DNA from 4 places in the Rhizobium sp. 862_C5_N1_2 genome. Region 4 is predicted to be linked to each of the others. Evidence: predicted binding sites of a transcription regulator. Region 4 holds the regulator's gene; each other region holds the start of a gene.
What was found. Region 4 encodes PhoB, which activates phosphate uptake and scavenging genes when phosphate is short. Its sites were predicted from a motif close to TGTCATNNANCTGTCAT; they were not measured.
Positions count from the first base shown of each region.

Region 1: the regulator PhoB is predicted to act here: its motif matches at 1,718-1,734, upstream of ACD590_RS21195 (DUF2794 domain-containing protein).
Region 2: the regulator PhoB is predicted to act here: its motif matches at 2,739-2,755, upstream of ACD590_RS21785 (DUF1868 domain-containing protein).
Region 3: the regulator PhoB is predicted to act here: its motif matches at 1,697-1,713, upstream of ACD590_RS31045 (acid phosphatase).

Region 1 covers NZ_JBPWPT010000001.1:4,290,446-4,296,092, forward strand. Annotated here, with positions in the region: gene ACD590_RS21180 (Bax inhibitor-1/YccA family protein) at 1-171, shown strand, start outside; gene ACD590_RS21185 (hypothetical protein) at 245-565, shown strand; gene ACD590_RS21190 (GNAT family N-acetyltransferase) at 687-1,244, shown strand; gene ACD590_RS21195 (DUF2794 domain-containing protein) at 1,294-1,695, opposite strand; gene ACD590_RS21200 (DUF1223 domain-containing protein) at 2,080-2,820, opposite strand; gene acnA (aconitate hydratase AcnA) at 3,055-5,647, opposite strand, start outside.
Region 2 covers NZ_JBPWPT010000001.1:4,415,185-4,420,831, reverse strand. Annotated here, with positions in the region: gene ACD590_RS21805 (cupin domain-containing protein) at 1-302, shown strand, start outside; gene ACD590_RS21800 (DoxX family protein) at 370-804, shown strand; gene ACD590_RS21795 (polyprenyl synthetase family protein) at 871-1,785, opposite strand; gene mtgA (monofunctional biosynthetic peptidoglycan transglycosylase) at 1,922-2,659, shown strand; gene ACD590_RS21785 (DUF1868 domain-containing protein) at 2,806-3,528, shown strand; gene ACD590_RS21780 (glutathione S-transferase family protein) at 3,542-4,189, shown strand; gene rpmF (50S ribosomal protein L32) at 4,345-4,530, shown strand; gene ACD590_RS21770 (hypothetical protein) at 4,781-5,188, shown strand; gene phaR (polyhydroxyalkanoate synthesis repressor PhaR) at 5,183-5,647, opposite strand, start outside.
Region 3 covers NZ_JBPWPT010000003.1:230,320-235,966, reverse strand. Annotated here, with positions in the region: gene ACD590_RS31045 (acid phosphatase) at 22-1,566, opposite strand; gene ACD590_RS31040 (cytochrome-c peroxidase) at 1,766-3,055, shown strand; gene ACD590_RS31035 (ArsR/SmtB family transcription factor) at 3,190-4,116, shown strand; gene arfA (arabinosylfuranosidase ArfA) at 4,327-5,647, shown strand, end outside.
Region 4 covers NZ_JBPWPT010000001.1:201,084-206,730, reverse strand. Annotated here, with positions in the region: gene argF (ornithine carbamoyltransferase) at 21-935, opposite strand; gene ACD590_RS01050 (aspartate aminotransferase family protein) at 978-2,177, opposite strand; gene ACD590_RS01045 (GcrA family cell cycle regulator) at 2,598-3,131, shown strand; gene phoB (phosphate regulon transcriptional regulator PhoB) at 3,396-4,079, opposite strand; gene phoU (phosphate signaling complex protein PhoU) at 4,227-4,940, opposite strand; gene pstB (phosphate ABC transporter ATP-binding protein PstB) at 4,985-5,647, opposite strand, start outside.

The DNA of each region.
Region 1 (5,647 bases), 4.1 Mb from region 4:
ATCTTCGCAGGCCTCACCGCCTACGATACGCAGCGGATCAAGGAATTGTACCTGGAAGCCGATGACGTCGCCGTCGCCGGTCGCAAGGCGATCATGGGTGCGCTGACGCTCTATCTCGACTTCATCAACCTCTTCATGTTCCTGCTGCAGTTCATGGGCAACCGTAAATAAGCAGGGCAGACTGAGATCGAAAAGGCGGCTTCGGCCGCCTTTATTGTGGGTGAATGCCGGAGGGGGTAGGGGCATGCTACTGCAAGGATTTGTTTTCATCCCGTGCATTGTCGTTGCAGTACTATTGGCGAAGCGACTGCCCGATAGCCTGCTCTATTCGGTCGTTGCTTGGCTCAGCGCCGCCATTGCCGCCTTGGCCGGCGCAATTTCAGGGGTTCTGGCTATCGACTACTGGCACCTGATACCTATCGACCCGAATAGAGGAAGTGACCTGGTGCTCTCTGCTGTGGTTCACGTCGCCATGGCTTTCGTCTTCTCGCCATTGCTGGTCCTGTATGTGAGGCGCCAGGCGCGCAAGCAAGCCGAAAGGTTGAGGATCCAAATTCTAGAGTAGCTGCGGCAGGGCATGTCGTTGATGATCATCTGCAAACGGGCTTGCATCGGCTTTTTTTGTTGCACTGGCTTTGCAGGAATGGTTTTAGAGGAGCCCTGCCCTCCCGCTGGACCAGCCGCCAATGTCCTTCCTCCTGCGCAAAGCCTCGCAAGCCGATATTCCCGCCATCGCCGATATCTACCGCGAATCCGTCCTGAACGGCGTTGCGAGCTATGAGATCGTGCCGCCGACCGAGGCCGAGCTGGCGCAACGTTTTGCGGCGATCGTCAGCCAGCAATATCCCTATATTGCCGCAACCGATGCGGATGGAAGCCTGCTCGGCTACGCCTATGCCTCGGCGTTTCGCACGCGTCCCGCCTATCGCTGGCTGGTCGAGGATTCGATCTATCTCGCGCCTGAGGCCCGCGGCCGGGGCATCGGCAAGGCGCTGCTCGCCGAACTGATCGACCGCTGCACCGGACTCGGTTTCCGTCAGATGGCAGCCGTCATTGGCGGCGCCAGCCCCGCCTCGATCGCGCTTCATCGCGCAGCCGGCTTCGAGGAGGTCGGTCTGATGAAGGGCACTGGCTACAAGCACGGCCGCTGGCTGGATACGATGTTTATGCAGCGCGTCCTCGGCGAGGGCATGGGCACTGATCCGAACCCCTCAGCCTATCCCGCCACGCTGTTTTCCGGCTAGCGCATCGTGCTTCGCGCGTTTGGAAAGAGGCGCAGCGCTGTAGTGCGGCTTACTTTTCGACGAGCTTCAGGGCCCTGTCGAACACCTTCAGCACCTGGTTCAGCTCGTGACCGCGCTTCAGGATCGTACCGTTGGTGTTGATGACGGAATAGGCGCCCTGCTTGGCGGCGAGCTTCGGGTTTTTCTCGATGCGGAAGAGCGGCATTTCGCCGGAACGCTTGAAGACGGAAAAGACTGCCCTGTCCTTCAGGTGATCGATGGCGTAGTCGCGCCATTCACCGTCACCGACCATACGGCCGTAGATCCAGAGGATGGCGTCCAGTTCGCGCCGGTGAAAGGTCACCGGAAGCGGGTCCTTGCTTTGCTTGTATTCCCTGAGATCGACGACGACTGAGGAACTGTGGTCGACGGAACGGCTTTCGCCGTGTCGCAAATCCGGCTGATCTGTCATCAGTCTCACAAGGCCTCCACATATGACAGGAGAGTGACAGTTTGCCCGAGCCGCCGCAAATTGCAAGAGTGCCAGCCGCCACATTCGGCCGCACCACAGCGCCGCGCGTCTCTCGCGCAAGGGCGCTGTAGCACTTCGAGTCTGCGCATCATGCCTTCCGAAAGTTGGGTCCGATTTTCGGAAGGCATGATGCGCTGGGCAGGCCAACGCTTTCTCGACAGCGCCGCATTTCAGTCAAAACAGCGCCTCATTTGCAGGAGATTTATGAATTCCAGTTTGGCGCCAGCGCGCCAAAGGGCCCGGCGGAGCGTATCGACCTTAACCCCAGCCCCGAATACGCTCGGCCGGGCCGCCCCAGTATTTCATCCGTAACCGGATGAAATTTCAGATATTTTTTCCAGCCATCACCACGGTTGCGCCAAGGATCGCTGCCGGATCGCCGTCTGCGGTCGCCGATTGCAGCAGAATCGCGCAGCCTTCGAGCTGCGGCCGCTGCAGGACGCTGGCCGGCAGCGTCAGACTGGTCGCCTTGCCGTCCCACATGCCGACGGTTTCGACATTGGTGACGCTGTGCAGATAGGAGATCTTCTGGCCGCTGTTCTCGCCCTTTTCGACGTCGATTGTCTTTTCCTTGTCGAAATAGACCATCACGACATTGGCTTTGCCCTGTCCGGCGCCGATCTTGATTTCCAGTTCGTCGCCGCGCATCGCGGCGTTGATGGGAACGGTCAGCCCGTTGCCTTCGCTGCTAAAGGTGTCGATCTTGCTGTTGATGCCGTTGAGATCGGCCCCGGCCAGATGGCCGCGTCCGTTGACGATGGCCTGCGGCGTGTAGACGTTGCTTCGGCCCATCGTCCTGGCATAGCCGTATTGCCGCTCGGTGTTTTCCTTGGAGCTCAGCGTATCGGCCCAGCCGAGATAGTTCCAGTAATCGACATGATAGGCGAGCGCGATGACATCACCCTGGTTCACCAGCTTGCGGAAAGCGGCGTCAGCGGGAGGACAGGAGGAGCAGCCCTGCGCCGTGAAGAGTTCGACGACACCTTTCGGCGTGCCGTCCTCGGCCTGCAACGGGCCTGAGAAAACAACGCTAGCGATCAGCGGAATCAAAAAACGGGGGGACATTCACCTGCACCTCTTTTTCAGCGCCGACGGCGTGTTCGAACCGGAGGCCCTGACATATGAACGTACGAATAATCCTTCCGGGTCCAAACGAAAAGTCACGAACGGGTGAGACGTAGGTCGACGGGAACTTGCGCAAAACAAATCATCGTGAGCCCCGCTTAAATGGCGTCGCCGCAAAGAAAAGCCGCCGGAAACTGCTCTCCGGCGGCCATTATCATGTGAGTTTCTTAAAAATCAGGCAGCGAGATCGCGCAGAACCGTCTGCAGGATGCCGCCATTGTTGAGGTAGATCACCTCGTCGAGCGTATCGACGCGCGACAGCAGCGGAACCTCCTTCACGGTGCCGTCGCCATAGGTGATCCTGGCGATCTTTTTCTCGCGTGGCTTGATCTTTTCCAGACCTTCGATGGTGACGAGTTCATCGCCCTTGAGCCCGAGGCTCTGCCAGGTCGTGCCCTCTTCGAAGACGAAGGGAATGATGCCCATCCCGACCAGGTTAGAGCGATGGATGCGCTCGAAGGACTGGGCGACCACCGCCTTGACACCGAGCAGGTTGGTGCCCTTGGCAGCCCAGTCACGCGAGGAGCCGTTACCGTATTCGACACCGGCAAAGATGATGAGCGGCACGCCTTCCTGCTTGTACTGCATGGCGGCGTCGTAGATCGAGGTTTCTTCCTTCGACGGGTAGTGGATGGTGTAGCCACCTTCCTTGCCGTTCGGGCCGAGCATGTGGTTGCGGATGCGGATATTGGCGAAGGTGCCGCGCATCATCACTTCATGGTTGCCGCGGCGCGTGCCGTACTGGTTGAAGTCGGCAACGGCGACGTCGTGGCCGATGAGGTAGGCGCCGGCCGGCGATGCAGCCTTGATCGAACCGGCAGGCGAGATGTGGTCGGTGGTGATCTTGTCGCCGAACAGGCCGAGAACGCGGGCGCCCTTGATGTCGGAAACGCCGGTGCCCTTCTTGCCCATCCCGACGAAGTAGGGCGGGTTCTGCACGTAGGTCGAATTGTCGTCCCAGGCATAGGTCTGGCCCGGCGGAACCTGAACGGCCTGCCAGTTGACGTCGCCCTTAAAGACATCGGCGTACTTGGATTCGTAGAGCTCGCGGGTCACATATTTCAGGATGAATTCCTGGACTTCCTTGGAAGTCGGCCAGATGTCCTTGAGATAGACCGGGTTGCCGCTCTGGTCCTCGCCAATCGGCTCCTTGGTCAGATCCTTCTGCACCGTGCCGGCAAGGGCATAGGCGACGACGAGCGGCGGCGATGCGAGGTAGTTCGCCTGCACGTCGGGCGAGATACGGCCTTCGAAGTTACGGTTGCCGGAAAGAACGCCGGAAACGATAAGGCCCTTGTCGTTGATCGTCTTCGAGATCGGGGCCGGCAGCGGGCCGGAATTGCCGATGCAGGTGGTGCAGCCGAAGCCGACAAGATTGAAGCCGAGCTTGTCGAGGTCGGCCTGCAGGCCCGACTTGGCGAGATATTCGCCGACGACCTGCGATCCCGGTGCCAGCGAGGTCTTCACCCACGGCTTCGTCTTCAGTCCCTTGGCAACGGCGTTGCGGGCAAGAAGGCCGGCAGCGATCAAGACTGACGGATTGGAGGTGTTGGTGCACGACGTGATGGCGGCGATCGCCACGTCGCCATGGCCGAGATCGAAATCCGTGCCTTCGACGGCATAGCGGTTGTCCAGCTGGCCGGGCTTCTTGTAATCCGTGTCCATCGAGCCGGCAAAACCGGTCGCGATGTTCTCGAGCGAGATGCGGCCTTCCGGACGCTTCGGGCCGGCCATCGACGGCACGACATCGCTGAGATCGAGTTCCAGCGTATCGGTGAAGACGAGCTCGGAGCCGTCGCCCTCACGCCACATGCCCTGCGCCTTCGAATAGGCTTCGACGAGCGCGATGCGGTCATGCGTGCGGCCGGACATGGTGAGGTAGTTGATGGTTTCGCCGTCCACGGGGAAGAATCCGCAGGTGGCACCGTATTCCGGGCCCATATTGCCGATCGTCGCGCGGTCGGCGAGCGGCATGTTGTCCATGCCAGGGCCGAAGAATTCGACGAACTTCGAAACGACGCCTTTCTTGCGCAGCATCTGCACGACGGTGAGAACGAGGTCGGTCGCGGTGACGCCTTCCTTGAGCTTGCCGGTTAGCTTGAAGCCGATGACTTCGGGCAGCAGCATCGAGACCGGCTGGCCGAGCATCGCAGCTTCCGCTTCGATACCGCCCACGCCCCAACCGAGAACGCCGAGACCGTTGATCATCGTCGTGTGGCTGTCGGTGCCGACGCAGGTATCGGGATAGGCGATCGTCTCGCCGTCCTCTTCCTTGGTCCAGACGGTCTGGCCGAGATATTCGAGATTGACCTGATGACAGATACCGGTGCCGGGAGGCACGACGCGGAAATTCTTGAAGGCCTGCTGGCCCCACTTCAGGAAGCGGTAGCGCTCGCCGTTGCGCTGGTATTCCAGCTCAACGTTACGGGCGAAGGCCTGCGGCGTGCCGAATTCGTCGACGATGACGGAGTGGTCGATGACGAGATCGACGGGAACGAGCGGGTTGATCTTCTCGGGATCGCCGCCAAGCGACACCATCGCGTCGCGCATCGCGGCAAGATCGACGACGGCGGGAACGCCGGTGAAGTCCTGCATCAGCACGCGCGCCGGGCGATAGGCGATTTCGTTTTCGACCGCACCCTTATTGTTCAGCCATTCGGCAACGGCCAGGATATGCTCCTTGGTGACCGACTGGCCGTCTTCGAAGCGCAGCAGGTTTTCAAGCAGCACTTTCATCGAATAGGGAAGCTTCGACACGCCGGCCAGA
Region 2 (5,647 bases), 4.2 Mb from region 4:
TCATCCTCGAAGGCCGTTACGAGATCGTCGTCGGCGACGAGACCAAGCATTGCGGCCCCGGCGATTTCGTCCACGTCTCTCCGGGCAAGCTGCATTCCTTCCGGAATATTGCCGAGACGCCCTCGAAGCTGCTTTTGATCAATTTCCCCGGCGATCTGCATGAGGAGTTCTTCATGGCGGTCGGCGAGCCGGTCGCACCCGGCACGACAGCCTTTCCGCCGATGAGCGCGCCCGACGTTCCGAAGATCGTCGCGACGGCCGCCCGTTTCGGCATCGACATTCCGCCGCCGCCGCAGGCGTGAGCCCGCGGCCCCGGGAGCAAGCGCTGCGACGCCGATCCCAATCCTTTCGACAATCGAGGAATCAACAATGAGAATGCATCATGTCGATCGCCTGCTGGCATCGAGCAGCTTTCGGATCTTTGCCCGCATTCTGCTGACGCTGGTCTTCTGGTCGAGCGGGCTTGCGAAGCTCTTCGACTTCCCGACCGCGATCGCAGAGATGGAGCACTACGGCCTTGCGCCTGCTGCGCCGACTGCGATTGCCGTCATATTCGTGCAGCTAGCCGGCTCCGCCCTTGTCATCTCAGGTCGGCATATCTGGCTCGGGGCGGGCGCTCTCGGCGTCTTTACCGTGCTGACGATCCCGATCGCGCACGCTTTCTGGTCGATGAGCGGCCAAGCCGCCTTTCTCGAGATGCTGTTTGCGATCGAGCATCTGAGCGTCGTCGGCGGTCTGATGATCGTTGCGATCCTGGGGCGGCGAACAGCTGCGGTTCAGGCGCCTGTTTTAGCCGGCGCCTGAACGATCGGATCATCGGCGTCGGGGAACAGTCAAAGCTCCCCAACGCCGGAGGTGGGCCTGGGGATGTCAGCTCTTCCGATCGGCGATGAAATGCGCCGCGGCGGTGAGGATCGAGGCGCGGGGGCCGTAGGGGGCAAGCAGCGCCTCGGCATCGCGGACATGCTCACGGAGCTGGGCTTCGGCCCATTCCATGCCGCGAAGAGCTACAAGTGTTCCCTTGCCGCGGGCCGCATCCTTGCCGGTTGCCTTGCCCATGGTCGCGGTGTCCGAGGTCAGGTCGAGAATGTCGTCTGCAAGCTGGAAGGCAAGACCGATCTTTTCGCCGAAGGCGCGCAGGCGGCGGCGATCTTCCGGCGGGCTTGCCGAGATGACGGCGCCGGCTTCACAGGCGAAGCGGATCAGCGCACCGGTTTTCATCGCCTGCAGGCGGATGATGCCGGCTTCGTCGGGGGCCTGCTTTTCTGCCGCGAGATCGAGCGCCTGGCCGCCGGCCATGCCGCCGAGACCGGCTGCGCGGGCAAGGGCCAGCACCAGCGATGCCTTGCTGGTATCGGGAAGGGTCGTTTCCGGCGCAGCGATGATGTCGAAGGCGTAGGTCAGCAGGCTGTCGCCTGCGAGGATTGCCGTCGCTTCGTCGAACTTGATGTGTACCGTCGGTTTGCCGCGGCGCAGGTCGTCATCGTCCATGGCCGGCAGGTCGTCATGCACGAGGGAATAGCAGTGAACGCATTCAAGGGCGGCGCCGACGCGAAGTGCCGCCTCTGCGTCGCCGCCGAGAAGAGCTGCACTTTCGACGACGAGAAACGGGCGCAGCCGCTTGCCGCCGTTCAGCACGGCATAATGCATGGCATCGCGCAGCGTCTCGGGCCTGGCGATTTCATCGGAAAGGCTGCTCGGCGAGAGCAATAGGTCGAGCAGCGCCTCGATCTCGTGGGCGTTGTTCTTCAGCCTCGTCTCGAAAGTGTCCCGGTTCGCGTCCATGGGCGCTGTTTGGCATGAGCGCCCACGGGCTTGCAACGGAATTGTCGATGGCGGCAGCAAGATTCGCCACGCACTCTGGCATAAGCTCTGCACAGGCGTTATGAGAACGACAGGAGCGAAATCGGACTTGGGGACATTGGATATAGCGCCAGAGAGAGAGGACAGCGTCGACATGCCGGCTCGTCGGCGATGGTTCGAAGACCGGCGTGTGTTGAAACGCATTGTTCTTGCCGTGCTGATCTTGCTGATCCTTCCCTATGCACTGATCTTTTTCTATCTGCTGCCCTTCATTCACCCCGTCTCGACGCTGATGCTGCGCGATCTCGTGCTGCTGCGTGGTTACGACAGGCAATGGGTGTCTCTTGATGACATCGCCCCGGTTGTGGTGCAGTCGGTGATGATGTCGGAGGACGGGCAATATTGCTTTCACGGTGGCGTCGACTGGGCGGAAATGCGCATGCTGGTCGAGGATACGCTGAAAGGTCAGGCGACACGCGGCGGCAGTACCATTCCGATGCAGACGGCGAAGAACCTCTTCCTCTGGAACAGCCGCTCCTTCGTGCGCAAAGCGCTGGAACTTCCGCTCGCGGTGACCACGGATTTCGTCCTGTCGAAACGGCGGTTGATGGAAATCTATCTCAACATTGCTGAATGGGGTCCCGGCATCTACGGCATCGAGGCCGCGGCCCAGCATCATTTCAAGGTGCCGGCCTCGAAGCTGACGCGGCGCCAGGCATCGCTGCTTGCCGTCTCGCTGCCGAACCCGATCGACCGCAATGCCGGCAAGCCTGGACGAGGCCTTCGCCGGCTGGCCGGCGTCATCGAGAGACGCGCACAAGGTTCAGGCGACTACATCAGGTGCATCTATGATTGACATCAGAACTTGTCGTTAGAGCAGGATGTCGTCCGAAAACCGCTCACACTTTTCGGCATCATGCTCTAGAAGCGGCAAGTGTCATCTGACATTCTTGGTTCTGCCATATGGGCGAATGCAGTCCAACCAGAGCCCCCGAGTCGCCCATGACCACCACGACGTTTTCGCCCGAACTCCTCCTTTATTCGAAGAGGCATAATCCGACCCCGCCCGTCCATCTCGGCAGCCGCTATCGCAAGGTCGGCGGCTTTCTGCCGGAAGCCGGCAACACCATCGTCTGCCATCTCGAGAAGGGCTCGCAGACGCAGACGGCGCTGATCGAGGCGCGTGAGAAATATCTGGCGATGCCCGAGGCCCCGCAGTTCCTCTTCACGCCGATATCAAGCATTCACATGACGCTTTTCGAAGGTGTCATCGAGACCAGGCGCCGGCAGGATTCCTGGCCGGGCGACCTCCCACTCGATACGCCGATCGAAGACATGACCGCGCTGATGGCGGCCAGGCTCGAAGGTTTCTCGATGTTCGATCCCTTCAAGGTCGCCATCGTCGACGCTCGCCCATCGGGCCTGCTCGTCGACGGGGCGACGGAGAACGACCGCAGGGTCATGCGCGCCTGGCGCAATGCGCTGGCTGATCTTCTGGGCTATCGCCAGCCGAGCCATGAGGAATACAAGTTCCACATGACCTTTGCCTATGCGATCGAACGGCTGGAGGATGAAGCCTTGCCGCGCTGGCAGGCGATGCTCGATGAGGTGGCCGACGATATCCGCCGCAAGGCCCCTGTTCTCGAGCTGACCCCGCCGGCATTCTGCGTGTTCGAGGATATGAACCATTTCCACGAATTGCTGATTTTCGATTTCGAAGCCTGAACGGGAGAGGCCCATGGATAAACCGACGCTGTACATTGCCAACAAGAACTACTCTTCCTGGTCGTTCCGGCCCTGGATGGCGCTGACGGGCGCCGGCGTCGATTTCGAGGAAGTCCTGATCCCCTTCGACTATCCTGGTGGCAATCCCAATATCAAGGCGATTTCGCCGACCGGGCGGGTGCCGATCCTGCAGCACGGCGCATTGAAGATCTGGGAATCGCTGGCGATCATCGAGTATGTCGCCGAGCTTTATCCGGACGCCGGCCTTCTGCCGAGGGATCGTGCCGAGCGGGCGCTCGCCCGTTCGGTTTCGATGGAAATGCTCTCGAGCTTCCGGGCGCTGCGTAGCGCCTGCCCGATGAATATCCGCCGGCCGAAGGGCAAGATCGCGCTGCCGGATGGTGTCGACGCCGATATCAGCCGCATCGAGACGATCTGGCGCGACCTGCTGCAGCAATCCGGCGGACCATTTCTGTTTGGCGCGTTCAGCGGGGCGGATGCGATGTTTGCGCCTGTCGTCAACCGGTTCGACATCTACGATCTCGTCAGCCGAAACGATATCCTGGCCTATATGGAGACCATGAAGGCGCATCCGGCCTGGCGGAAATGGGAAGAGGCGGCCCGCGCCGAGCCTTGGATCGTGCCGGAAGACGAAGTCTGAGCCTGGAATCATCGGCTTCGCAAAAAATACGTATGGGGACTGGTCAAGGCCACACCTTGCATGTATAAGCGCGCCAAATTCCGAAATCGCGACATGTCCGTTTCGGCCGCCAGTCTGGCCGTGGGAATGTTTTGCCCGCAAGTGGAGTAAGTGAAATGGCTGTACCGAAGAGAAAAACAAGCCCGTCCAAGCGCGGTATGCGCCGTTCGGCAGACGCACTGAAGGCTCCGACCTACGTCGAAGACAAGAATTCCGGCGAACTGCGCCGCCCGCATCATATCGACCTGAAGACCGGCATGTATCGCGGCCGCCAGGTCCTGACGCCGAAGGAAAGCGCATAATTTCCCGATCCGGCTTGTCCGATCGAAGTTTCAAGGCCGGCGTCATGCCGGCCTTTTGCATTTCGACAATATAATATTTGCAATGACTTGCAGTCAGACAACGGTTTGCGGCAGTATTCTTCTTGCGCGCTACTGTGCCGCGCGTCTTTTCAGACGCGCAAAGGACGCTGTAGCACTTTGAAGCTACGCATCATGCTTTCCGAAAATCGCATCCGATTTTCGGAAAGCATGATGCGCTGGGAGATTGCCGATGATAGCCGCCATGCCCCTGATGATTATCCCGTTTATTCTTTACAATCTGGCGATGCTGGGCCTGATGGGCGATGGCGGCATTCCGGCACTGCAGCATGATATCATCGTGCTGTCGATGATCTCGGGCGCGATCTGGAGCATGGCGCTCGGCGATCTTTTCATCGTCATCGCACTTGTCGTGCTGTTCTTCGAAATTCTCAAAGCGACCAGAACCGGTCCCGGCAATCTCGTCAACCACATGTTGTCGATGCTGGTCTTCATCGCCTTCCTGGTCGAGTTTTTGCTCGTCCGGGATGCTGCGACGCAGGTATTCTTCATTTTGATGACGATCGCTCTGATCGATGTCATCGGCGGTTTTGCCGTGTCGATCCGAAGCGCCGGGCGGGATGTCTCGATCGGACTATAGGTTGTCGAGCTTGTTCTGAAGGGCGCGGAGCTGTTCCTTCAGCTCGTCGATATCCTTGGCCTCGGCCTTGCGGCTTTCCTTGGCAGGCGGCGTCATGAAGGGCGAGAACATCTGCATTGCCTGCTGAAACAGCTCGGTGTTGCGGCGAACATGGTCCTCGACCATCTGCATCGGCAACTGCAGGTTCTTGCCGAGCGGCGTTTCGCCGAAAGCGCGGGTCACCTGCTCGCGCATCTGGGCTTGTTGTTCGGTGAAGGAGCGCATCGAATGTTCGAGAAAGCTCGGCACGACCATCTGCATCTGGTCGCCGTAATAGGTGATGAGCTGGCGCAGGAAGGAGATGGGGAGCAGTGTGTTTCCGGTCTTTGATTCCTGTTCGAAGATGATCTGGGTCAGCACCGAATGGGTGATGTCATCTCCGCTTTTTGCATCTTGTACGGTAAATTCTTCGCCCTTCTT
Region 3 (5,647 bases), on a different contig from region 4:
GCCGGGGCGGCTCATAATCGGTCAATGCGTCAGGTCGAGCGCGGCAGTCAGGTCGCCCATCGGCGGCCGGTCGTTGTTGCGCAGCGCCTTGTCGCGGGCGACGATGCCGCGCAGCACCGGCAGATCGTAGCGCGCGGTGATGAAGCGGATGATCGACGTCGTGTCGTACTGCGTATGATCGACCATGCCGCCCTTGGCGAAGGGCGAGATGATGAAGGCCGGAATGCGGTTGCCCGGGCCCCAGCGATCGGCCTTCGGCGGCGCGACGTGATCCCAGAAGCCGCCATTCTCGTCATAGGTGACGATGACGAGCATATGGCCCCATTGCGGGCTCTTCTCCAGGTGGGAGACGACATCGGCAAGATGCTGGTCACCGCTCGAAACATCGGCATAACCGCCATGTTCGTTGAGGTTGCCCTGCGGCTTGTAGAAGGAAACCGCCGGCAGCTTGCCGTCGTCGATATCCCTAAGGAAGGCTTCACCGCCTAGGCCACCATCCCTCAGATGATCCGCACGCGCCTGGGTGCCGGGCGCGAAATTGGCGAAATAGTTGAACGGCTGGTGATGGAACTGGAAGTTCGGCACCGGGGTGGCATTCTTGCCGTCCAGGGCTGCCCGCCAGGCGCCGCTATACCAGGCCCAGCTGACGCCCTTCAGCGACAACAGGTCGCCGATGGTGATTTCGTGCTGCGGCGGCAGCGTCGTTGCGGCCGCCGGATCGGCATAGGCCGCGTCACCATCCTTGGCCGGCGGATTGGCGCTCGGCTGGTAGGGCGGCTGCATGGTGTTGACGGCGTAGAAGTCAGGCGTCAGCGTGCCGTCGGAAACGAATTTCGGTGCGCCGTCCAGCGCCGACTTCGGGGCGTTCTCCGCCACGGTCAGCGAAGTGCCATCCGCATCCACCTTGGCGATGGTGGGCTTGGCCGGGCTCTTGTCGGCGTTGGGATAATAGGGCGTGCAGGCGCAGACCAGCGCGAAATGGTTGAGGAACGAACCGCCGAAGGCGCCCTGGAAGAAATTGTCGGCAATGACGTATTTCTTGGCGACCTGCCACATCGGCAGGATGGAGCCGTCGTAATGGCCCATGACCAGGCTGCCGGAATCGGCCCAGGCGACGAACTTGTCGTTCTTGCCGCCGTCGATCTGCATCTGCTCCTGGTAGAAGCGATGCCAGAGGTCGCGGGTGATGACCGAAGGCGCCTCTGCGAAGCCCTGCGGATCGTCGATCGCGAAGGAGGCGTTGGCGAGATGGGCCGACTGCGCCTCGGTGACGGCAGGCGAGACACCCTTGGCGGTGAGGCCGCCCCAGGCCGGCGGCAGTTCGGACAGCGGCTGGCCGTCGCGGTCGAGCTGGCGTGCGCGATCGGCAGTCGCGTTCGAGAGCCCATCGGCGCCGGGAAAGCTGCCGTAGAGATTATCGAAGCTACGGTTTTCGGCATAGATGACGACGACATTGTCGATCTTGTCGTAACCGGCCGGCGCCGCATGGGTTGCCGTCGCCACCGCAAACGGCACGATGGCCGATCCGGCGAGACAGATCGAATGGAGGAGTTTCAGTCTTTTCACGGTGGTACCTCATGGCTAGGGGGGCGTTGGCTAGAGGGAGCGGAGAACGCTCGGGGGCCCTTCGACGCTATTCCGGCCATCTATCAACTTTGTGACATCAGGGGTTGCCGTGATGCCGCAGGAGGATCGCCGTCATCAATTTGTTGCAGCGAGGTTCGATCATGGCGGAAACCAGTGCTAACTTATTGGAATCATTACCATGACGACGAGGATGATCTGGCTTGTGCGCTCCGGCCTGGCCGTCGGCATGGGTGCCGTGGCGCTTGGTCTTGCCATTCTTCCCCTGCGGCAAAGCAGCGCGGCGACCGCTGCAGGCGTTCATCCCGGACCGATGTCGCGCACTGACGCCTTCGCCCGGGCCGAAACGCTCACCGCACTTGGCCGCAAGATATTCTCAGATCCCTCACTGTCAGCCTCGGGGCTCCAGGCCTGCGCGTCCTGCCATGATCCGGCTCATGCCTTCGGCCCGGCATCGGCGACGCCAATCGAAATGGGCGGCGAACATCTGGACCAGCCGGGGTTGCGCGCCGTTCCGACGCTGCGTTACCTGCAATCGGTGCCTGCTTTCACCGAGCATTATTACGATTCCGAGGACGAGGGAGACGAAAGCGTCGACAACGGCCCGACGGGCGGCCTGACCTGGGACGGCCGGGTCGATCACGGCGCCGATCAGGCGAAGATCCCGCTGCTTTCGCCCTTCGAGATGGGCAACAGGGATGCGGCCGAGGTAGTGGCGAAGCTGCAGAAGGCCGCCTATGCCGACGATATCAAGGCGACATTCGGCGAGACGGTGTTCGACAATCCTCAGGATGCCTTCGACGCCGCGGCCGAGGCGCTCGCCACCTTCGAACAGAGCGCCCCGGATTTCTATCCCTATTCCAGCCGCTACGATGCCTTTCTCGCCGGCAAGGCGACGCTGACAGCGCAGGAGCTGCGCGGGCGGCAGTTGTTCGAGGACCCGGCCAAGGGCAACTGTTCGAGCTGTCACTTAAGCGAACCCGCCAGTGACGGCGAGCCGCCGCAATTTTCCGATTTCGGCTTCCTCGGGCTCGCCGCACCCCGCAACATGGCGGTCCCGGCCAACAACGATCCCAACTATCACGATCTCGGCCTTTGCGGCCCTCTGCGCACCGACTTTGCCGGGCGCAGCGAATATTGCGGTCTGTTCCGCACCCCGACGCTGCGCAATGTCGCGCTGAAGCAGAGCTTCTTCCACAACGGCTATTTCCACTCGCTGCGCGACGTCGTCTCCTTCTATGCGACGCGCGACAACGATCCCGGCCGTTGGTATCCGAACAATTCAGATGGCACGGTTCGGAAATATGACGACCTGCCGCAGGCCTATTGGGATAACCTCAACCAGGATCCGCCCTTCGGCAGGAAGCCGGGCGACGCGCCTGCCCTCACCGATCCCGAAATCGACGACATCGTCGCTTTCCTCAAAACTCTGACCGATGCCGATCTGCAGCCCGAGGCGACCGGGCATTAGGACGCCTTGAATTTCAAGAAATGCCCAGGACCAATGACGTCTTTCTCAATAATAACAATCAAACCCGTCGAAGCATTCCCACTTGATGTATCATGATTTCAGATATACATCATTTCATCGGAAATAGTGGGGGAATGATGGAACGCTCGTTTTTGACCATTGCCGCCGGCGAGAATAATGATGCGATACGCGCGCTTTCGGCGCCGGCGCGGCTGGAGATGCTCAAGCTGCTCTGCGCCAAGGGACCAATGAATATCAACGATATCGCGCGTGCCCTTTCTCTTCCTCAATCGACTGTCGCCACCGGGATCCAGATTTTGGAAGACGCCCGGCTGGTCGATTCCCAGCTGACGAAGGCCCGGAAGGGAAACCAGAAGATCTGCTCGGCGATCTACAGCGAAATTCTGATCAGCTTCGAGGAAAGTGCAGCCCAAAGGGCCAATAATATCATCGAAGTCGAGATGCCTGTGGGGCTCTACACCAGTTGCGACGTCCATGCGCCGTGCGGTCTTTGCTCCACCGAGAGCGTCATCGGCCCCCTCGATGTCCCCGACTATTTCCTCGATCCGCAGCGCATGCAGGCTGGGCTCGTCTGGTTCGGCCGGGGATATGTGGAATATAAATTCCCCAACAACGCCAAGGTGTTGAACAAGGATATCCGCGCCATAGAGTTCTCGCTGGAGCTGTCGTCCGAGGTGCCGGGCACCAATGCGGACTGGCCTTCGGATATAACGCTCTGGGTCAATGGAATGGCGATCGGAACCTGGACGTCCCCTGGCGATTACGGCGACAAGCGCGGCGCCTTCACGCCGGCATGGTGGAAGCTCGAGGGCTCGCAATATGGGATGATGAAGACCTGGCGGATCTCCACGCGCGGCACCTTCATCGACGGTATGGCCGCCTCGAATGTCACGCTCAGCGATCTCGCGCTTGCCCAGCATTCCTCCATCCGGCTCCGGGTCGGCATCGCAGAAAATGCCGGCCATACTGGCGGCGTCAATATTTTCGGTCGCGGCTTCGGAAATCACGGCCGCGATATCATCATGCGGCTACACGTCTGAAAAATCAAAATCGGAAATCTTGATTTAAATATCACGATTCTTTCCAGTTGCGACGACCGATAAAGTCAGCCAAATAACTGTAAATAGACACTTTTTTCTGAAATCCCTATTAGTATGATTAAAGTCGCAACTTGGTTGACAGAACAACATTCCTGATATCAAGTTAGAGGCAAGAAAACAAAATATCTGATATATAAACGGGAGGATCCGTTGAAGACGAACGTTGTGGTTCACCGCGATTTCCGCATCGCGACCATTGACTCCAGGCTCTACAGTTCATTTCTCGAGCATCTTGGCAGGGCGATCTACGGGGGCATTTATGAGCCCGGACACCCGACGGCCGATGAGGATGGATTCCGGCAGGATGTCCTCGATCTGGTGCGTGATCTTGACACGCCATACTGCCGCTATCCCGGCGGTAATTTCGTCTCGGCCTATAATTGGGAAGACGGCGTCGGGCCCCGTGCGGAGCGCCCGGTTCGCCTCGACCTTGCCTGGCGCACCCGCGAAGCCAACCAGATCGGCGTGAATGAATTCGTCGACTGGTGCAAGAAGGCGAACACCAAGCCGATGCTCGCCGTCAATCTCGGATCACGCGGCCTGGATGCAGCCCGCAATTTCCTCGAATATTGCAATCATCCGGGCGGCACCTACTGGTCGGATCTGCGCCGCAAGCACGGCTGGTCCAATCCGCACGATGTCAAATTGTGGTGCCTCGGCAACGAGATGGATGGTCCCTGGCAGGTCGGTCACAAGTCCGCCTACGAATATGGCCGGCTGGCGGATGAGACGGCGAAGGCCATGCGCGGCTTCGACAAGTCGCTCGAACTCGTGGTCTGCGGCTCGTCCAATTCCGATATGAAGACCTATCCGGAATGGGAGGCCCAGGTCCTCGAGCAGTGCTATGACAGCGCCGACCATATCTCGCTGCATATGTATTTTGCCAACCGCGAGAAAAATACGCTTAACTATCTCGCCCGCGCGACGAAGCTCGATCGCTACATCACCACGATCGGCGGCGTGATCGACTACATCAAGGCGAAAAAACGCTCGAAGAAGACGATCGGCATTTCCTTCGACGAATGGAATGTCTGGTATCATTCCAACCAGCAGGACAAGGAGATCCTGGCGCGCGACGAATGGCCGGATGCGCCGCATCTCTTGGAAGACATCTACAATTTCGAAGACGTGCTGCAGGTCGGCGGCATCTTGAACACCTTCATCCGTCGCTCCGACCGCGTACGCATCGCCTGCATCGCGCAGCTCGTCAACGTCATCGCCCCGATCATGACCGAGGACGGCGGCGCCGCCTGGCGCCAGACCATCTATTACCCCTTCTATTACGCCTCCAGATATGGCCGCGGCTCGGCACTGCAGCTGGTCGTCGATGGTCCGACCTATGACAGCGACGAGGAGAACGACGTTCCCTATCTCGACGTATCGGCAGTCCATTCCGAGGACGGCAAGACCCTGACCTTCTTTGCCGTCAATCGTCATCCGAGCGCGGCGCTCGATCTCGATGTGCGGCTGG
Region 4 (5,647 bases):
TCGCGACGTCCGATTATGGTTCAGATCGCGCCCAGGCACCAAGCAAGAATCGACTTCTGCGCATGAAGACGGTTTTCCGCCTCATCGAAGACCACGGATTGCGGACCGTCGATCACTTCGTCCGTCACTTCCTCACCGCGATGGGCGGGCAGGCAATGCATGAACAATGCATCATTGCCGGCTTTCGCCATCAAGGCCGCGTTGACCTGATAAGGCTGGAAGACATTGTGACCCCGGGCCCGATGTTCCTGATTCATGGAGACCCAGGTATCGGTCACCACGCAATCGACGCCGGCGACCGCACGGTCGGCATCATGGCAGAGCATGATTTCGGCGCCCTCATTGCGGGCCCAGTTCAGATAGTGATCCTTGGGCTCGGAGCCAAGGGGTACGGCCATGTTCATGCGGTAGCCGAAACGCGCGGCACCCTCGACCAGCGAATGCAGCACATTGTTGCCGTCGCCGGTCCATGCGATGGTCTTGCCCTTGATCGGGCCGCGGTGCTCTTCGAAGGTCATGATGTCGGCCATGATCTGGCAAGGATGGGTGTCATCCGTCAGCGCATTGATCACAGGCACGGTCGCATGCTCGGCAAGCTCGACCAGCCGCGAATGTTCGGTGGTGCGGATCATGATCGCATCGACATAACGTGACAGCACCTTGGCGGTGTCGCCGATCGTCTCGGCGCGGCCGAGCTGCATCTCGGTGCCGGACAGGAACAGCGTTTCGCCGCCGAGCTGGCGCATGCCGACGTCGAAGGAGACGCGGGTGCGCGTCGACGGCTTCTCGAAGATCATCGCCAGCATCTTGCCGGCGAGCGGCTTGTCGCCCTTGCCGGCTTTGAAGGCCTGCTTGCGGGCGAGCGCATCGTTCATGATGGTTCTGAGATCGGCTGATGTGACCGCCGAAAGATCGAGGAAATGTTTAGGGCTCATATCGTCTTCTTACCTGTGCTGCGCCCGAAGGCGGCAATCTCTTCAAGCCGTCTTCTTGACCTTGGAGGCGCGAATGCTTTCGGCGGCGCGCTCGATGCGGGCAAGGCCCTCGCGGGCTTCCTCGGCGGTAACCACGAGGGGCGGAAGAAGGCGGATGACGTTGTCGCCGGCGGGTACACCGAGCAGATGGGCGGCGCGGATCGCCTGCAGCAGTTCGGCTGAGGGAACGGCAGCCTTGATGCCGAGCAACAGCCCCTCGCCTCTGATATCTTCGATCACATCGGGGTAGCGATCCTTCAGTGAGGCGAGGCCCTGGCGGAAGACCAGTGCGACGTCGCGCACATGCTGGAGGAAGCCATCGGCAAGGATGATGTCGAGCACGGCACTGCCGACGGCCATGGCGAGCGGATTGCCGCCATAGGTCGAGCCATGCGTGCCGGCCTTCATGCCGGAGGCGGCCTCTGAAGTGGCAAGGCAGGCGCCGAGCGGGAAACCGCCGCCGATGCCCTTGGCGACAGCCATGATGTCGGGGGTGACGCCCGCCCATTCATGGGCGAAGAGCTTGCCGGTGCGGCCGACGCCGGTCTGGACCTCGTCGAGGATCAACAGCAGGCCGTTGTCGTCGCAGAGCTGGCGGAGCGCCTTCATGAATTCGGTGGTGGCAGGACGGACGCCGCCCTCGCCCTGCACCGGCTCGATGAGAATCCCAGCCGTGGCATCGGTGATAGCGGCGCGGACCGCTTCGATGTCGCCGAAAGCCACCTGATCGAAACCCGGCGCCTTGGGGCCGAAGCCTTCGAGATATTTCTCCTGGCCGCCGGCGGCGATCGTCGCCAGCGTCCGTCCGTGGAAGGCGCCTTCGAAGGTGATGATATGGAAGCGCTCGGGATGGCCCTTGGAAAACTGGTAGCGGCGCGCCGTCTTGATCGCGCATTCGAGCGCCTCGGCACCCGAATTGGTGAAGAACACCTTGTCGGCGAAGGTGGCGTCCGTCAGCCGTTTTGCCAGACGCTCCTGGCCGGGGATCTCATAGATGTTCGAGAGGTGCCAGACCTTGTCGGCCTGCTCCTTCAGTGCACCCACAACATGCGGATTGCTGTGGCCGACTGAGGTAACGGCAACGCCGGCGCCGAAATCGAGATATCGCTCGCCGCTTTCGGTGATCAGCCACACGCCCTCGCCTCGCTCGAACCGCAGCGGGGCACGAGAATAGGTGTCATAAAGCGGCGCGGCTTCAGCCATGGCGCGATCTCCATCAAAGTTGCCGGGCAATGACTCCGGCTAAGGAAACCAGGCCCGAAAAATCAAAAATGCCGCCTTGCGGCGGCGAGTGGCACTATTTCCTTTTCGCGCTGCAATGTCAACAAAACTGCGCCCTTAGCGCATGCAGCAAGGGTGTACAGCGGCATTTTCAGTCTTCAACAGGCATTATTGCAGAAATGCCACGCAGAGGCAGCAAGTTGGGGAAAACTACGAATTCGATTCATCCGGATTCATGCGACTCTTGTCACGGAGTCAGCCTCACACTAGGTTAAAGATCAATTACTAGACTGCATGCGGCGGAACTAGTCACCAAAATTGATCAAGCGTTTCTTGTTTCGGAGCTCCCGGGACAACGGTGAGGGATTCTGCCATCACCAACGCAAAAGGTGGAGACAGGGCATGAACTGGACAGACGAGCGGGTCGAGAAACTCAAGAAACTTTGGGCCGAAGGACTGAGCGCCAGCCAGATCGCTGCGCAGCTTGGCGGAGTCAGCAGAAATGCGGTCATCGGCAAAGTGCACCGGCTGAGCCTGCCCGGCCGTGCCAAGGCCGGCGGCACCAACACCGCCGCACGAACGCCGAAGCGCAATACGTCGGCGCCGCGCGCGCCGAACTACGCCTCACGGGTCGCCACGCGCACCGTTACCCGCCAGCAGGGCGCGACCATGCTGAAGGAAGAGATCGAGATCGAAACGATCGAGGAAATGGAATACGTGCCGAGAGGCAACGTGGTCGTGCCGATTTCCCGACGCCTCGGCCTGACGGAACTGACCGAACGCACCTGCAAGTGGCCGGTCGGCGATCCGCTGAAGGACGACTTCCATTTCTGCGGCTGCGAATCCCCCGACAATTCGCCCTATTGCAGCTACCACCAGAAGCTTGCCTACCAGCCGGTCAACGAACGCCGCCGGGCGGCCGCGCGGGCCAGCTGAGCGGCGCCCGACCATCGTTAGAATGCAGAAACGGGCCGAGTGGCCCGTTTTTTTATGCAATGTTGGTTCGTGCCTATGGCTGCCCCTCATCCGGCTGCCGCCACCTTCTCCCCGCGCGCGGGGAGAAGGGGATATGCCGTGACCTCTCCGTTCCCCGCCAACCTTTCGCGGGGCACGTCCCCTCGCCCCGTTTACGGGGAGAGGGTTAGGGTGAGGGGCAGACGTCAGCACGAGCGACTTTGTCAGCAACTCAAATGGAAGCCCTCAGGCTTCCATCGAATAACCGGCGCCGCGGACGGTGCGGATGACGTCCTGCATGTTGGAAAAATTCAGCGCCTTGCGCAGGCGGCCGACATGGACGTCGACGGTGCGCTCGTCGACATAGATATCGTGGCCCCAGACGCCGTCCAGAAGCTGCGAGCGGGAGAAGACCCGGCCCGGTGACGACATCAGGAATTCCAGCAGGCGGAATTCGGTGGGGCCGAGGCGGACTTCGCGGGTCTTGCGATGGACGCGATGGGTCTCGCGGTCGAGCTCGATGTCACCGCATTTCAGCACCGTCGACAGCACCTCGGGACGGGCGCGACGCAGCATCGCCTTGACGCGGGCAACGAGCTCGGGGGTCGAGAAGGGCTTGACGACATAATCGTCGGCGCCCGTCGACAATCCGCGAACACGCTCGCTCTCTTCGCCGCGCGCCGTCAGCATGATGATCGGCAGGCGCTCGGTTTCCGGCCGCATGCGCAGGCGCCGGCAGAGCTCGATGCCGGAGACGCCGGGCAGCATCCAATCAAGGATGAGAAGATCGGGCGTGCGCTCCTGAAGCCGCATTTCGGCTTCGTCGCCACGAAGGATGGTATCGACCTCGAAGCCTTCCGCTTCGAGATTGTAGCGAAGAAGCACGCTGAGGGCTTCCTCGTCTTCAACAACTGCAACTCTCGGGATCATGCGTGTCGGTCTCCTCGCGCATGATCCTTAAATCGGGGGTGATTTAAGCAATGCATCCTGCGCAAATTCAGAAATTGGCTGCGACCTCATTGCGCGCCCGGACGGGCGCGCACGCAATTGACTGGTCCGGGCGACTGGCCCGGGCGGCTATTCCGTCACCGCGCCGACGGTGTTGGCGCTGTCGTCCTTCGGACGGTCGCCTTCCGGCTGAGCACCTGTCGTCATGTAGAAGATCGTCTCGGCGATGTTGGTGGCGTGGTCGCCGATACGCTCGATGTTCTTGGCGCAGAAGAGAAGATGCGTGCAGCTGGTGATGTTGCGCGGATCTTCCATCATGTAGGTCAGGAGCTCGCGGAACAGCGAGGTGTACATCGCGTCGATCTCGTTGTCGCGTTCGCGGATCGCATTCGCCTTGTCTGCGGAACGATTGGTGTAGACGTCGAGCACTTCCTTGAGCTGGACGAGCGCCAGCTCGGACAGATGCTCGAGGCCGCGGGCGAGCTTGCGGGGAACGCCGGTGCTTTGGACGGCGATGACGCGCTTGGCGGTGTTCTTGCCGAGGTCGCCGACACGTTCGAGATCGGCGGCGATGCGGATCGAACCCATGATTTCGCGCAGGTCCGAAGCCATTGGCTGACGGCGAGCGATGGTGACGATCGCCTTGTCGCCGATTTCGCGTTCGGCATGATCGAGGATCACATCGTCCGAAATGACCTTCTGCGCCAGCGCGGTATCGCCGTTGACGAGAGCGCGCACGGCTTCGCTGACCATCTGCTCGGCCAGGCCGCCCATTTCGGAAATCCGCCTGGACAGGAACTTCAAATCATCATCATAGGCAGAAAAAATATGTGTCGATGCCATGGGGCTTTATCCTCGAATAACGGGAAGGCTTGGTGTCGCCAAAATCAGCCGAAGCGACCCATGATGTAGTCCTGGGTGCGCGGATCGTCGGGATTGGTGAACATCTTGTCGGTGTCGTTCTCCTCGACGAGATTGCCGAGGTGGAACATGGCGGTGCGCTGCGAGACGCGCGCGGCCTGCTGCATGGAGTGGGTGACGATGACGATCGTGTAGTTCTCGCGCAGCTCGTGGATCAGCTCCTCGACCTTGGCGGTGGCGATCGGGTCGAGCGCCGAGCAGGGTTCGTCCATCAGGATGACTTCAGGGCTGACGGCAACGGCACGGGCAATGCAGAGGCGCTGCTGCTGGCCACCCGACAGGCCGGTGCCGGACTCGTGCACGCGGTCCTTGACTTCGTTCCAGAGACCGGCGCGCTGCAGGCTGGTCTCGACGATCTGGTCGAGATCGGCCTTCGACTTGGCAAGGCCATGGATGCGCGGGCCGTAGGAGACGTTTTCGTAGATCGTCTTCGGGAACGGGTTCGGCTTCTGGAAGACCATGCCGACGCGGGCGCGAAGTTCGACGACGTCGATATCGGGATCATAGATATCGTCGGCATCAAGCGTGATCTTGCCAGTGACGCGGCAGCCGTCGATCGTGTCGTTCATGCGGTTGAGGCTGCGCAGGAAGGTCGACTTGCCGCAGCCGGACGGGCCGATCAGGGCGGT